Regions from separate parts of the Bacillus luti genome, predicted to be linked through region 1. Evidence: riboswitches for the same ligand, from Rfam matches in the RefSeq annotation. Region 1 holds a riboswitch; each other region holds the start of a gene.
The links. Region 1 has a riboswitch for lysine ahead of EUC40_RS17220 (aspartate kinase). Riboswitches for the same ligand answer to the same signal wherever they lie in the genome.
Positions count from the first base shown of each region.

Region 2: another riboswitch for lysine. It lies ahead of EUC40_RS21635 (amino acid permease); the one in region 1 lies ahead of EUC40_RS17220 (aspartate kinase).
Region 3: another riboswitch for lysine. It lies ahead of lysA (diaminopimelate decarboxylase); the one in region 1 lies ahead of EUC40_RS17220 (aspartate kinase).
Region 4: another riboswitch for lysine. It lies ahead of EUC40_RS11580 (amino acid permease); the one in region 1 lies ahead of EUC40_RS17220 (aspartate kinase).

Region 1 covers NZ_CP040336.1:3,397,150-3,401,370, forward strand. The annotation lists gene EUC40_RS17210 (DUF4166 domain-containing protein) at 1-244, opposite strand, end outside; gene EUC40_RS17215 (DoxX-like family protein) at 248-1,156, opposite strand; lysine riboswitch at 1,349-1,535, shown strand; gene EUC40_RS17220 (aspartate kinase) at 1,738-2,967, shown strand; gene EUC40_RS17225 (VOC family protein) at 3,335-3,790, shown strand; gene asnA (aspartate--ammonia ligase) at 4,200-4,221, opposite strand, start outside.
Region 2 covers NZ_CP040336.1:4,274,789-4,279,009, forward strand. The annotation lists gene gapN (NADP-dependent glyceraldehyde-3-phosphate dehydrogenase) at 1-514, shown strand, start outside; gene racE (glutamate racemase) at 566-1,393, opposite strand; lysine riboswitch at 1,594-1,775, shown strand; gene EUC40_RS21635 (amino acid permease) at 1,922-3,346, shown strand; gene EUC40_RS21640 (ABC transporter permease) at 3,407-4,221, shown strand, end outside.
Region 3 covers NZ_CP040336.1:3,723,017-3,727,237, reverse strand. The annotation lists gene EUC40_RS18875 (LTA synthase family protein) at 1-802, opposite strand, end outside; gene EUC40_RS18870 (DUF3888 domain-containing protein) at 1,057-1,452, shown strand; lysine riboswitch at 1,542-1,723, shown strand; gene lysA (diaminopimelate decarboxylase) at 1,904-3,220, shown strand; SAM riboswitch class I at 3,337-3,445, shown strand; gene EUC40_RS18860 (YezD family protein) at 3,518-3,661, shown strand; gene EUC40_RS18855 (phosphoadenylyl-sulfate reductase) at 3,748-4,221, shown strand, end outside.
Region 4 covers NZ_CP040336.1:2,272,618-2,276,838, forward strand. The annotation lists gene EUC40_RS11570 (DNA alkylation repair protein) at 1-715, opposite strand, end outside; gene EUC40_RS11575 (iron-sulfur cluster biosynthesis family protein) at 749-1,054, opposite strand; gene EUC40_RS11580 (amino acid permease) at 1,169-2,635, opposite strand; lysine riboswitch at 2,748-2,940, opposite strand; gene EUC40_RS11585 (GNAT family N-acetyltransferase) at 3,294-3,755, shown strand; gene EUC40_RS11590 (sulfite exporter TauE/SafE family protein) at 3,776-4,221, opposite strand, start outside.

The sequences.
Region 1 (4,221 bases):
CTTTATCTCGTCCAGCAGTATTATGTATTACAAAAGGCACCTTTTTTCCCCGTTCTGAGAAAAACATACGAAACATCGATGCAATCTTTAAAATCAATTTAACGAAAAAAGAACCACCATAAATTTCATCCATCTTTCCTTCCCCAATAAAACTATTCTCTTCTGTAATTTCATAGCGTTTCTGTAATTTTGGATGAAGTTTTTTATAAGAATCCCCTAATAGTCTTTCATAAATATTAGCCATACACTATCCCTTTCTCGTCCTCTTGCAATTTTTTGCACTTGGCAAATCGAAGCTATTCATATAACCGACAATCGATAATCCAATTAGAAGCAGGTTTAACGTAATTGGATTAAACGGCTCTGTAAAGCTTGCGATATTCGTAAATCCTGCTGCTATCGTTAAGGCTATTAACACGAAAATATGTAGTATAAATACATTTCGTTTTGGAAATGGAAGTAACCATATGACACCAAAAATAACTTCTAACAGCCCAATTATTTTAAGAATAAAAATACTATTTTCAGTTGAACCAATTATGACCGAAAGCATTTTCACTTCTTCTGAATGAGTAAAGATTATTTTCGGTACAATCCCTTGATATAGCCATACAAAAGCGAATAAAAAACAGACGAGCCAATATGTCATTGTTCTTCTAATTAGCAACTTAGGATGAAGTCCCTTTTCTAACCATAATTTTAAAGCATCAAAACTCCAAGCAGTCGCAGAGCCTAATAACGGGCGAAAAACATATGAATCTATTACATTCCCTATACGGCCAAATCTTGTATCATAATCATATTGTGTTTCAAAATGAATGTATTCATCATTCGGTGTATACTTCCAATACCCACGTCCCATTTGTATAAGCGATAATTGATTGTCTGTCCAAAATTTCAAAGACGAAATCCGTTCTCCAGTTTCTTTTCTAATCTCACCTATCGATTCCCCTTCCCCAGCTATTTCAAGTCCAAATCCGATCTTTGTTTTATACAAAAATTGCTGCGGTTCTCCCTCTTTTTTCTCTAAATATGAAATTTCAGTAAAGCGAGCATCCCACTCTGTATGTATGTCTGGTTCTTGCGTATATTCCCATAATTTCTCCATCGTTGTTTCCATTTCTATCGAAACATAAATAGGGTTTTTCCTTTGCATTCTTCCACCTCCAATGCACTATATTTTTAATGTACATGCAATGAATTTATTTTGCTACATTTTTCACAAACTTTTTCTACAAATAGAAAGAATTTTTAAAATATATATAAAACACTTGATTCCCCGAAAAATTTAAATTATTATAAAACAAATGTTACCAACAACTTCATAAATCAAACACTCTCGCCTAAAACGTGAGATAGAGGTTGCAATACTTATAAGTATTCTAATGGAGACACAGAGATGTCTATGAAATTAGAGGAAAGGAAGTGTTGCCGAAATTGATAAACTTCTCTGCATTTATCAATTGGGGCTGTTTTCGAATAGAAACAGAACTGTCATATGTACAGACATGTACGTATGAAGAGCTATCTACAAAAAAGAGATATCATTTTCATGGTATTCCTTTTTTGGCGGTTTTTTTTATTAGCTCCGTTTTCTGTTTCCCTTTTCCTGTAACAGCACCATCCTCACTTATTTGAGATGGTGTTTTTTGTTTTTCTCTCTGGTAACTACAGGAATATTGGGATTTATATATGTCCTAACCTATTCTTAAAAATGGACGAAAGAAGGAATTCATAATGGAAACGATTGTACAAAAATTTGGCGGCACTTCTGTCGGAAGCATCGAACGCATTCAACATGTAGCAAATTTAATTATTGAAGAATATGAACGAGGACATAGTATTGTCTCTGTCGTTTCAGCAATGGGAAAAAATACAGATGAACTTGTAGCTCTTGCTAACGCTATTACAGAAAATCCAAGTAAACGTGAAATGGATATGCTTCTATCTACAGGAGAGCAAGTGACTATTTCATTATTAACAATGGCACTACAAACAAAAGGCTATAACGCCATTTCATTAACAGGATGGCAAGCTGGTATTACGACAGAATCTGTGCATAGTAGTGCACGGATTACTGAAATTAACACTGATAGAATTCAGTCATATCTTGCTGAAGGCACAATTGTTATCGTAGCTGGCTTCCAAGGAGTCAGTGAAGATTATGAAATTACAACGCTTGGACGCGGTGGTTCTGATACGACTGCTGTCGCATTAGCAGCGGCATTAAAAGCGAAAAAATGTGATATTTATACGGATGTGACAGGCGTTTTCACGACTGATCCACGAGTTGTAAAAACTGCTTACAAATTAGATGAAATTTCTTATGACGAAATGTTAGAGCTTGCAAACCTCGGCGCTGGCGTATTACATCCACGTGCTGTTGAATTTGCTAAAAATCATAATGTCGTTTTAGAAGTTCGCTCAAGTATGGAACAAGAAAATGGAACAATTGTAAAAGGAGAATGTAACATGGAACAACAATCAATCGTTAAAGGTATTGCATTTGAAGATAATATTACACGTATCACCATTAAAGGATTAGAACAAGGTTCACTTTCAACCGTTTTCTCTACATTAGCAGCGGCACACATTAATGTAGATATCATCATTCAAAGTATTACAAATGAAGGAACTGTTCACCTCTCCTTCTCAATCCATTCTAATGATTTAAGAGAAACATTAGAAGTATTGGAACAAAACCAAGAGGCGCTTCACTATGAATCTGTAGAATATGAAAATCATTTAGCAAAAGTATCCATTGTAGGGTCTGGTATGGTATCTAACCCAGGAGTTGCTGCTAATATGTTCACTACTTTAAAAGAAGAAGGTATTCATATTAAAATGGTCAGTACATCTGAAATTAAAGTGTCTGTCGTTATTGACCGTCTTCATTTAGTTACAGGTGTTGAAGCACTTCATCAATCATTTATGGCGAAAATTGAGCCTTTAGTGCAGATGAGTTAATTTCCACTCGTAAAACTTAAAACAAATTATATGAATCTATTTCCTTCCTATATAAATAAAAATAGGGTAGAAATGTTTTGCGAGAAAGTCAAAATTGTTCTATCGAATAACAACTCCAGTATCAAATTCTTGAAACTACTTGAACATGATAACATTCACAAAATAAAGTTCATGCGTATCTCAATAGTAGAAGATTTTCGAAGTGTTGTTCGTTAACAAGATGTTGTATACTATACCTGAAAAAACCTTGTCACATTTTCCCACACTGTGACAAGGTCTTTTATTTAAAAGGAATTTTCAACTTTTTAATAGTATAATTAAGAAGATGATCAGATAATATATTTTTACATATAAGGAGATAAAGACAATGACGAAAAACAAATTACTCAGAATGGACAATGTCAGCATCGTTGTAGAATCCCTCGATAACGCAATCTCTTTCTTCGAGGAGATTGGTTTGAAACTCGAAGGGCGGGCCACTGTCGAAGGTGAATGGGCTGGTCGCGTAACTGGACTCGGTTCTCAGTGCGTAGAGATTGCTATGATGGTTACACCAGATGGACATAGCCGAATTGAACTTTCGCGATTTCTTACTCCGCCCGCTATAGCAGATCATCGAACAGCTCCTGTAAACGCCCTCGGATATTTGCGCGTCATGTTCACCGTTGAAGACATTGACGAAATGGTATCTAGGCTTACTACTAAGCATGGTGCTCAGCTCGTTGGCGAAGTAGTTCAATACGAGAACTCATACCGTCTCTGCTACATTCGCGGAACTGAAGGAATTTTAATCGGTTTAGCGGAAGAACTTGGTAACAAGTAAGTGATATTTTTTAAAAAATTGTTGGCTATGCCAAACAGAAATTCATTATAAATGAAACCACTATATTTTTAACCACGTCCTAACTTTAGAACGTGGTTATGCTTGTTTGAGCTTTTAAAAATGTATTTTCATTTTACATATAGATTTCAATACTCTATCCAAACATTTTTTTAACATATCACTAACATCAAAAAATCATTATAAAGCAATTTTATTATTCACTTTACCCTTTCCTAGGAAATATAACGGACTCTTCTCACTTCTTATCACATATATCCTTGCAATCTTTTCCCTCTAATCCTCCCTTGAATTCCCTCATAATAATGAATTCAGTTATTAGTAAAACTCACTTTTACAAAGTAAAAAAGAGAGTAACTCTATTCCTGAGCCACTCTCCTTCATAATTCTATTAAAATAGATGAATGTTTTCT
Region 2 (4,221 bases), 880 kb from region 1:
AGCGCAAGTAGCTGAGCTATCAGTTGGATCTCCAGAACAAGACAGCACAATCGTTCCATTAATCGACGACAAATCTGCTGACTTCGTTCAAGGTTTAGTTGACGATGCTGTAGAAAAAGGTGCTACAATCGTTATCGGTAACAAACGTGAGCGTAACTTAATTTACCCAACATTAATCGACTACGTAACAGAAGAAATGAAAGTTGCTTGGGAAGAGCCATTCGGCCCAATCCTTCCAATCATCCGTGTTTCTTCAGATGAGCAAGCAATTGAAATTGCTAACAAATCAGAGTTCGGCTTACAAGCAAGTGTCTTCACAAAAGACATTAACAAAGCATTTGCAATTGCTAACAAAATCGAAACTGGTTCTGTTCAAATTAACGGACGCACAGAGCGCGGCCCTGACCACTTCCCATTCATCGGTGTAAAAGGTTCAGGTATGGGCGCACAAGGTATTCGTAAGAGCCTTGAGTCTATGACACGTGAAAAAGTAACTGTATTAAACTTAGTTTAATCTTATATGTAGAAGCTGATCTAGTTTTAGATCAGCTTCTTTTTATACAATTTAGTTCACGAGTTGTTTCTCCATAGGTAAATTCACATATTCTACAGAAATTTGATACCCTAGCCATCTCTCAGCAATATGTTCAAATGAAGAAACAGAGCCTGTTGTAAAAAAACGATGCTTCGGATTCAAATTGTCAGACAGGATTCCTTTGTGCTGTAAAATTGTGCTTAACTCTATCGCTGTTTCTTCTGCAGAACTAATAATCGTTACACCCTCTCCTAGTTCCTCTTTAATATAAGACTCTAAAAGTGGATAATGCGTACATCCGAGAATTAACGTATCTATATCTTCTTTCGTTAATGGCAGTAAAGCTTGTTTCACTTGCTGCGTTACATATGCTATATCTTCTAATTGATTTTCTACAACTGTAGCTAAAGTCGGACACGCGTGACTATGCACTTCCAAATATGTATCAAGCTCGTGTAATGCTTTTTCATACATATTAGACTGGATCGTACCTACAGTTCCAATTACTCCGATTTTCCCTTTCTTTGTCACTTTAATTGCCGCTCTTGCTCCTGGATGTATAACGCCAATAACCGGAATGGACAGTGCTTCTTGCAGCGCAGTCAATGCAGCTGCTGCACCAGTATTACATGCTACAACTAGAGCTTTTAACGGAAACTGTTTGAGGAATTCAACCATTTCAAATATGAAAGATTGTACCTCCTCTACACTTCTTGGTCCATACGGACAACGCTTATTATCACCAATATAATAAATGCTCTCTTTCGGCAATTGTCTTATAATTTCACTCGCAACTGTTAATCCCCCAACTCCCGAATCTAGCACACCTATTACGGAACTTTTATGACCTGTAGACATATACTTCATCCCCTTCTCAATCTTCTAGCCCTCATAATATTTATTATATTATGAAAATTCGATATTACATAATAATCCCTCTCTCTTTTAATCACAAACTCTTCTCTATAATCTGATTATTACTATATCCATTGACGTATAAAAATTCATTTGTTACTCTTAAATACGTTAATTTAATATTTAAATCCTCATTCGTATCTCGGTGAGGTAGAGGTTGCAATCATTAAGAGTATCATTTCAGGAGATGTAGTGGCATTGATGAAGAAATGAGAAAGGAATGGTTGCCGAAGTAAGTCGTGTCCACCATGCACGCTTGCTGGGTCTGCATTTAATAAGTGCAGAACTGTCACAAACGTTTCGTTTGTGGAGAGCTATCGAGAGGTATGTCGTGGGTTTCTTATAAGATAGAAAGCATGTAGCGGCAAATTACGTGCTTTTTTTGTTTTGTTTGGGACTTCTCTTCTCTACTAAGAAGACATACATATCTCCTCGCTTGACTTGGTTATACTAACTTTGGAGGTATTTTCTATGCAACAAAAAAAATGGGGCTTTTGGGTACTAACAGCTTTCGTTGTCGGTAACATGGTTGGCGCTGGGATTTTCATGGTGCCAAGTACGTTAGCACAAACAGCAAGCCCTCTCGGTGTCACTTTAGCTTGGTTAACAACAGGGTTTGGTGTTTTAATGCTAGCTCTTGTTTTCGGTAATTTAGCAATTCGTCGTCCTGACTTAACGACAGGACCACAAAGTCATGCATATGCTTTATTCTCATCACCAAAAAAGAAAAAAATGGCTGGTTTCAGTATGGTATGGGGATATTGGGTTGCAAACTGGGCAAGTAACGTTGCCATTATTACATCTTTTGCGGGATATTTATCACTCTTCTTCCCGATCATGAAAGATACACGACTACTATTTTCAATCGGTTCTTTCAACATAGAAGTCGGAAAACTAATTACATTTACTATTTGTTCCATCTTACTATGGGGAACTCATATTATATTAACAAACGGTGTAAGCGGAGCTGGAAAACTAAACTTCTTAGCAACAACAACGAAAGTAACTGGATTCCTTTTATTCATCGTCGTTACTTTATTCGCATTTGAAGCTTCTAAGTTTGGACAATGGTACACACCGATGGTCGATAAATCAGGTGTATCACACGGCCTTCTTTCACAAGTAAACTTAGCCGCTCTTACAACACTTTGGGCATTTATCGGCATTGAATCAGCCGTTCTTTTATCAAATCGTGCTACTTCTCCAAAAACAGTAAAACGTGCAACAGTTGCAGGATTACTAATTACAGTTGCCATTTACTTAGGAATTACGATTTTAACAATGGGTGTGCTTCACGTTGATAAATTACAAGCTTCTGAACGTCCATTAGCGGATGCATTAAATGCTGCAATGGGTCATGGCGGCGGGAAATTGATGGCATTACTTGCTCTTACTTCCCTATTCGGTTCTATCTTAGGCTGGATTTTATTAAGCTCAGAAGTGCCTTATCAAGCAGCAAAAGAAGGTTTCTTCCCTTCCTTCTTTGCAAAAACAAATAAAAAAGGAAGTCCAATTTACTCATTACGACTAACAAACATTATGTCGCAAGTGTTCTTATTCTCAACATTATCAGGAACCATTGCGGAAGCTTATACATTCGTTATTACCGTCTCGACTTTAGCTTATCTCATTCCATATCTCGTTTCGCCAATCTTCCAGTTAAAACTAGTTGCAACTGGTGAAACGTATAAAAATGAAATGCGGGCAAGAATTACAGATGGTATAGTCGCAGTTATCGCACTTTGTTACGCACTATGGGTTATTAAAACGGGTGCATCCGATATTAAAACGTTCCTTCTCGGAATTGGTTTATTCGTAATCGGTTTTGCCTTCTATCCATTAATGAATCGTGATCAGAAAAAAAATAACGAAAAGAAAAACGAGCAAGTTGCATAACGCAATTTGCTCGTTTTTTCTTTTGTAAAACATATATAATAGAACAAAGAGGTGAAAAACATGTCAATCGAATCACTATGGAGCAGTCGCTTCCAACAACATATTCAAAATATCATTACATACTTTGCACGTATGATTAACGGTTTACTATATAGCTTTATCTTTATTTCATGCGTTGGCGCATACTACTATGCTCAGTTTCTAAAAGCATCTCCTTCTAAAGGAATATCTTTACTACTCATCACGATTGTACTTACATTCATTATAACGAGATGCTCGATCCGTACATTTATTCAAAAACCTGATGCTGTCTATTTGCTTGCATTAGAAGAGAAACTAACATCTTATTTTAAAAAGTCTCTTCTATATAATTACATCATTCAGCTTTTCCCATTATTATTTACGTTCCTTATTCTCGTTCCACTTGCCCTGCAATCATTACAAGTAACGGTACCTTTCTTATGTACAATCTTTATCGTTTTAATGATTACGAAAGCTTGGAATATGTACATACATTGGATGTGGCGTGATAGTCACGAAAAAAGCATATGGCTTATCACTCGTCTTATTTGTAACGCACTCATTATTTACATGCTGTTTTATACAGCAAATGTAATCGTGTTAGGCGGATTACTTTTACTTCTCGCTTTCCTATTTCTATATACGAAAAAACAACCTACAAAACGAATACCGTGGGACTACATAATCGAGCAAGAAGAAAAAATGGACATACGCTTTTATCAATTTGCGAGCATCTTCACCGATGTACCGCAACTAAAAAAACAAGTAAATAGCAGAAAATGGCTTACGAATTGGATTGAACCTTTATTACATAAAAAACGAGCAACTTTCTTCTATTTACATACACTAGCATT
Region 3 (4,221 bases), 330 kb from region 1:
TTTCTTTTCCATTTATTTTTTTATTAATAACAAAACTTTGTGTAGATTCCATTGAAATCAAAATCACATTTTTACCTTTTGCAGCTCCAAATAAGTTCTTATCAACTTGCTTCTCTTTTGAGTCCGTATAGTTTTTAATTTCAGAGAACCCGTCCCCACTTGCAAATACACGTTCAGCTGAAGATTTTGATTGAAGTGTAATATCGAATAGATGATATGTGTATAAACCTAAATTTTTCACGACAGTTTGACGGTCAAATGAGCGTGAGAACATTTGTGGTTTATAAATAACGGAAACAACAATTTGTAGTGCTAATAGAGCTGTTACACCGCTAAAGAAAGTACGCTTTTCAGAGCGAGAAAGCGGCGTCTTGTCACAAAATGCTGGGAATTTACGTGAAAGAAACATTAAAATAATCGCATCTGCAAATAAAAGTAATGTTTTATACGTAAAGAGTTCTTTTATACTCGTCCCTAAATCAGCCATATTATTTGTTTGAAATAACACTGGGAACGTAACGAAATCGTTATAAAACCCATAAAACATTGCATTTCCAAATAAAATGAATGATAGTATAAAACTAATTCCAACTATAATGCGGTTTCGGTGTTTGGATGCAAATAAAGCAAAACCGAAAAATAAAAGTAACGCAGCTAGTGGATTAATAAAAAGCATAAACTCTTCAAAGAAATTATCAATTTTAATATCGAATGCTAGCTTGTACACAATATATGTTTTTATCCATAATAAAACGACTGCAATAAGTGCAAATCGCAGTTTTGGAAACAGACGTTGTAGCATAATATACTCCTCTCCTAAAAAGCATGACAGTTCTTGTGGGCCTATTTGATTAGCGCCTCATTTTATATATACGAACAGTCCTTTGTTATTATGATTATTATACTATGAGTATCATTATACGAAAATAAAAGAGAGTTGTGGACTTTTTTATAATAATTGAGTAGAAAAAGAGCGATGGGAGACAATAAAATGGAATTTCTTTGTATGATAATGATCGTGCGCAGAAAGAATCACGTAATAATACGGAGGTTATAATGCGAAAATTATTATATTTTATTGCATGCAGTAGTTGTATACTTTTTGCTTCACCGAGTGTTTCTGTAGCCCAATATGATGCACCCCTTATGGAAGATGCACTTTATTCTGTTTTATTTCCAAAAATAAATAAAGCAATTGAAAAACAATATGGGAGTTTGAAGCCTTATCAATGTCCTAAAATTATTAGTTTAAAAAAAGTGTATAGTGGTACATATTTATTTCAAGCGGTTATTGAAGTGACGAAGTATGAACACGTTGGTGGGAAAATTGTGCCGCCATTTGAAAAAGTAACGATCACATTTAATAACGAAGAAGGCGAATGGGAAGTGACAAAGATCATGATAAAGCGCTTACCAAATGATACAAAACTAAACTGTAAAAAAACAATATAAAAAATTGTTTGACAAATAAAATGGTCCTTTGGTATTGTTAATAGCAACAATTAGATGTTTGAAAATTAAATAGACTTACCTCATCTACTCTCAAAGGTAGAGGCCGCGATAGGAAAGAGTAAGCTATGGGAGATTTAATGGAATCTGTGATCATAGGTTGAAAGGGACTATTGCCGAAATATAAGAATAACCATCTTATTCATATATTGGGACTGCATTGAATAAATGTAGTACTGTCATAAGATTTATTTTATGGAGAGCTATTTGGAGATGTTGATGCGGTTTCTTATTTTGAGGAGATAACAACTCGTTTATTTTTTCAATATATATTTTTCCTAATAAGAAACGCGTGTGAACATTGTTCCGCGCGTTTTTTGTCTATCTAAAAGCGTGCTGCAATGAATAGAAGATTGGGGTTATGAGTTTTAGAGGAAATAAGGGAGGAATTCAAATGTATTTACACGGCACGAGCCGAATCAATGGGCAAGGACACTTAGAAATTGGAGGGTGCGATACGACGCAGCTAGCAAAACAATACGGAACACCACTTTATGTATACGATGAAGAGTCAATTCGAGGGAAGTGCCGCGCGTTTCATCGTGCTTTTAAAGAAAGTGGTTTCTCTTATCAAGTAGCGTATGCAAGCAAGGCGTTCTTGTGCATGGAGATGTGCCGAGTAGCTCGTGAAGAAAATATGTCGTTAGATGTTGTTTCTGGAGGGGAATTATATACTGCGCTTCAAGCAGGGTTTCCGGCATCGCGCATTCATTTTCACGGCAATAATAAAACAGAAGAAGAGATTGTGATGGCTCTTCAGGCGAATATTGGTTGTTTTGTAGTCGATAATTTTTTAGAATTAGAAATTTTGCATGATTTAGCAGTGCAACATGGGAAATTTGTGAACATATTAATTCGTGTAACGCCTGGAGTAGAGGCGCACACACATGAATATATTACAACAGGCCAAGAGGATTCAAAATTTGGATTTGGTGTTTCAAATGGTCAAGCGATGCAGGCAATTGAGCTTGCTTTACAAAAATCAAATTATAATGTGCTAGGTATTCATTCCCATATCGGATCACAAATATTTGAAACAGCTGGTTTTGTTCGAGCAATTGAAGTTCTTCGCCAATTTTTAGTAGAAGTGAGAGAGCAAACAAACTATGTAGTAAAGGTGTTAAATGTAGGCGGAGGGTTCGGAATACGCTACACAGATTCGGATACGCCATTAACACTTGAGACATATGTGCGAGCTGTAACGAGTGCAGTGAGAGAACAATTTACAGTATGTAACTATCCATTGCCAGAAATTTGGGTTGAACCAGGTCGTAGTATTGTAGGTGATGCTGGAACGACAATTTATACAGTCGGATCGGTGAAAGATATTCCTGGCATAAGAAAATATGTTTCGGTAGATGGTGGAATGACGGATAATTTAAGACCTGCCTTATATAACGCTCGTTATGAAGCAATGTTAGCGAATCGAGGGAATGATGCGAATGAGGAACTCGTTTCGATTGCTGGGAAATGTTGTGAGAGTGGAGATATGCTGATTTGGGATATTCATTTACCAAAAGTCGCTTCTTCCGATTTACTAGCAATTTCTTGTACAGGAGCATATGGCTATTCGATGGCGAATAATTATAATCGAATTCGGAGACCAGCTGTCGTCTTTGCGAAAGGTGGAACATCGCAAATTGTAGTGGAACGCGAAACATATGAAAATATTATTGGGAACGATCGCATACGTATTAAAGAACTTGTTTAAATAGAGAAAAGGAGTTGTTCGGATGGGCAATTCCTTTTTTGTAAAATAAAATAATTAAAATATATCGGAAAACTAGGATTGAAAAAAATCAGAATTGTGATAAAATACAAATACAAAGCTTATCAAGAGAAGCGGAGGGAACTGGCCCGAAGAAGCTCGGCAACCTGCTTATAGAAAGCAAGGTGCTAAATCCAGCAAAATGGAATCCATTTTGAAAGATAAGGTAAAATATATTACCGAACAGTCTTTTCGAAATGGGAAAGATTTTTTTTATGAATAAAAAGGGGGGCTGTTCGCGTGAGTGTACGGGAACATTTTGATGAAGTATCGGAGAAGATTCAAGCGATGCTTGCTGATATGAAATATGGTTCAATTACAATTGTTGTGCAAGATGGAAAAGTCATTCAGTTAGAGAAAAGTGAAAAAGTACGTTTAAAGTAAAAAGCGCTGACTAGAAAAACTAGAGGCGGTTTTAACCTATTGTATTAGGTTAAAACCGTCTTTTTGCTTTTACAGGGGGAAAAAACATGTTGACGTATGAAACGTGGGCTGAAAATGGTGTTTCATTTTCAGAAGAAGATGAAACAAAAGGCGCGCTATCTGTATTAAGTTGGGCTTATAAAGAATATAAAGAAGAAATCGTATACGCATGTAGCTTTGGAGTGGAAGGTATGGTACTACTGCATCTTATAAACCAAGTAAATCCATCTGCTAAAGTTGTATTTTTGGATACAAATGTTCATTTTCAAGAAACGTATGAATTAATTCAAAAAGTGCGGGAACGATTTCCTTCATTAAACATTATAGAAAAACAGCCAGAACTTACACTTGATGAACAAGCAAAGTTGCATGGTGACAGGCTATGGGAAAGCAATCCGAATCTTTGTTGTAAAATTAGGAAAATTTTACCTTTAGAAAAAGCGTTAGCAAATGAAAAGGCGTGGATATCAGGTTTAAGAAGGGAACAATCAGAAACTCGCAAACATACAAACTTTATAAAT
Region 4 (4,221 bases), 1.1 Mb from region 1:
GTTTTATAATCCAAGGGTTAACAGGATACGGTTTATCACGCAATTGCTGAAACCATTGAAAAACGAATTCTTTATCTTCTTTCGTAATATCGTTAATATGATTAGCTACAGATTTTTGAACATATTTAGAAGGGTCATTCATTAATGGTTCAAGAAGCTGTAAATTGTTCTTAAAATCACCTTTCAAGGCTCCCGTTTTTTTAGCCCAAGGAAGTCTTGGTCTTGTACCTTCTGAAACCAATCTCCTAATGTGGCTGTTTTCATCATGAATCCACTGTTGCAATATATTTAGTGTGTCTTCATGATATGTTTCAAGAAAAGGCCGAATAGCATATTCAGCAGTATTCCGTTTTGTTATTTCATACATGGCGTTGAATGAGGTTTCAAAATTGTTAAGCCCATATTTTTCAACGTATTTTGCGATAGGCATATACATATATCCGTTTGTAAATGTGCCTACTTCTGTTGTATTTTCTGGTCCCAATGTTTTCAGTAATATATGTATTGCTTCATTAAAATCCTTTTGCAAAGCATTGTGTAATTCATCTGCAATTACTTCAATTCGTTGCTTTAACTCTAAATTTTCAACTTTATATGTTACGGAAGCTACAAAGTTTCTTTTAGAGAAATTAGGATCGTATTTACAAATAGAATCAGCCATGTTTTCTGCTAATTCTTCGTTAAATAAAAATTTTAACGGAACATATTTACCCATATTTTCACCTCAGTGGTCAGTTGAAAACAAGTTTTATTTTTTAATCGACAATCCATAAACTAAAGTTTCACTCGGAGTCGTAATACTAAAACCTGTCGTCTTATAATCAAGTTTCACTGTATCACCAGTGTAGTCTTTCGTAAATGAATCCATTTGTACGATAAGATTTGCATCTTCATATACAACATCATCTGCAACATATGTATCCCAAATTAAATCGACATCAACGAAAATGCTACAAGAGTTTGTCATTGTTCCTCTAATGCGAATGATCTTTTTATCTTCACGTTCTAATCTATGTATAGCTGCTATTGCTTCATCAGTAATGCGAATGTTCATGGTATCCCAACCTTTATATATATTTCCTTTATTATTACAAAAACAAGAGCAATAGGGAAGTAAAGAGGTTTGTAATAAAAAACGAGCAAACAAATTTGTTTGCTCGTTTAACGTTTATTTCAATTCACATTTATCAAGTGGAATCACTTTTGTTTTCTTCGTAAATTTATAGCCTAACCATAGTACTAAGAAGAGTGGTAAACCGATGTAAGAAACAAGTACACCGTTCCAATCGATTGCTTCACCCATAAATGCGCCGTAGTTTTGTCCTAAAATAACGATGACACAAAGTGCAAATGCGAAGATTGGTCCGAACGGGAACCATTTTGCTCTATACGGTAAGTCTTTTAAATCTTTACCTTGTGCGATATATGCTTTACGGAAGCGATAATGACTAATTGCAATTCCAACCCATGCGATAAAGCCAGACATTCCTGATGCATTTAATAACCAAATGTATACAACGCCGTCACCGAATAAAGAAGCAATGAAAGCGATACTACCAACGATTGATGTTACAATTAATGCGTTAACAGGTACGCCGCGGCTATCTAATTTACCAAGAAACTTCGGTGCTTTTCCTTGACGAGCTAAATCCCAAAGCATACGAGTTGATGCGTACATACCAGAGTTACCAGCAGATAGTACGGCAGTTAAAATAACAGCGTTCATAACAGAAGCAGCAAAGGCAACGCCCGCTTTTTCAAAAATAAGTGTAAATGGACTTACTGTTACATCACTTGCAGCAAGGCTTTCAGTTGTGTAAGGAATTAATAAACCGATAACGAGAATCGCAAGGATATAGAATAAAAGAATACGCCAGAAAATTGAACGAATTGCTTTCGGAATATTGCGCTCTGGATCAGACGTTTCACCAGCAGCTACCCCAAGTAATTCAGTACCTTGGAATGAGAAACCAGCTGCCATAAATACACCGATAATTGCCATGATACCGCCATTAAATGGTGCATCTGCAACAGTGAAGTTTTTAAAGCCAACAGATTCTCCGCCCATAATGCCGAAAATCATCATAAAACCGACAATTAAAAAGATAATAATTGTAACTACTTTAATAAGTGCGAACCAATATTCAGATTCACCAAACCCTTTAACAGATAAATAGTTTAAAAGGAAAATAATAGCTAAACATAATCCGCTCCAAATAAGAGAAGGGGTATCAGGGAACCAAAATTTCATAATTAATGTTACGGCTGCAAGTTCAGCAGCGATCGTAATCGCCCAGTTATACCAATAGTTCCATCCAAGTGCAAAACCAAGTGATGGATCAACAAATTTTGTTGCATACGTACTAAAAGATCCAGTAACAGGCATGTAAGCTGCGAGTTCAGCTAAGCTTGTCATTAAAAAATAAACCATAATACCAATTGCGGCGTATGCAACTAGTGCACCACCAGGTCCAGCTGTATGGATTACACCACCGCTGGCAAGAAATAGTCCGGTACCAATTGTACCACCGAGAGAAATCATCGTAAGGTGTCTTGATTTTAAACTACGTTTTAATTCACCTTTTCCTTTTGTAGTTTGCGTTTCAGAGGTAGTTTGATTCGTTGCGCTATTCATGTTCAACACTCCTTTTCTTGTAAGATAGGAAGGAGCGGGGGAGAAAAATACAAAAAACCGCCAAAAGAATTAGGCGGAACGTTTCACAAATAACCACCCCATCATACCCTTCCGTTAAGATAGCACCCCACGTTTACACGGTAATTTTGTAAACGTGACAGTTCTGTTCCTTTCGGAGACAGCCCCAGCCCATATTTCCAGAGAAGAAATATAAACTTCGGCAACTTTTCCTTTCAAACGGAGTCGGTGACATTCTCTGTGTCTCGTCCATTTTACTTTTAAAAGTCGCAACCTCTACCTCATCGGACTGATGAGGATTTATATATTGCTAAGATTTTTAATATATCGCAATTGTAATCACTTTCTGAATATATTGCAAGGAATTTTGTTAGGAAAAGTCAAAAAATATCGGTTATTGTTTAGGAAACGCTTGCAAAACTCCACCCGAACCTACTGTTATGTAACAAAAAAATAAAGAAAGAAATTGTTATACAAATGTTTCGCAAAAAATATTGAAAAATCCTTTAAAAATAAAAGAAAATTCTGAAAATATAATTCGACATAACTATCGAATGCGGTGTACGGAAAATAAATAGTGAATATTCTTTATATTTATAGTAAAATTGAAGCATTGTTTAATTGAAAAGGGGAATTTGTGATGAAATTAGAAACGGGAAGACTATATATAGTGCCGTGTACAGAAGAGAAGCTTCGCGTTGCTGAAGAGCAAGGGTATAACAGCGGTCCGCATATTGTAGGACATGTAGAAAATATAAAGAAAGATGCAGCTTTATTACCTTGGGGCGCATGGTATGTCATTCGAAAGGAAGATGATATCGTATTAGGTGATATAGGGTTTAAAGGGAAACCGGATGAGGATCGTACAGTAGAAATTGGTTACGGTTTTGTTGAGAAATATTGGAATAAAGGATATGCTACAGAATCTGTAGGTGAATTAATAAAATGGGCTTTTCAGACAGGAGAAGTAGAAACGATTATTGCAGAGACACTTCTAGATAACTATGGTTCGATCCGTGTGTTAGAAAAATTACATATGAAGAGAGTAGAAACTACAGAAACAATGATCAATTGGAAAATAGAAAAATACCGCTCGAAATAAATCGGGCGGTATTTTTGTACTTAAGGTAGTATTTGTTTTTGATCTGTCGGGTATCCAATTGTCGAATGTTTCGAATGATTACGGACAGCAATAAAAATAGATATAATAACGACAAGACCAACTGCCACGTAAGAAAGCGAAATAATAGTTGGATCCACTTTAAATGTTGTAAGTAGTGTACGTATATTCGTAAAGATAATAAGGCCACCAACTAATACGCCAAGTAAATGAGATGGAACGATGCGTACTAACCATGCAGCAATTGGAGCTGCGACAATGCCGCCAAGCATTAAGGAGAATACCCAAACCCAGCTTACTTGTTCCCAGCCAAGTGAGATGAAAAAGCCGATTGTTGCAGCGAGTGAAACAGGAAATTCACTCGTATCTACAGAACCAATCACTTTTCTAGCTTCATTTCCTCTTGCAAGTAGTACAGGCGTCGTAATTGGCCCCCAGCCACCACCGC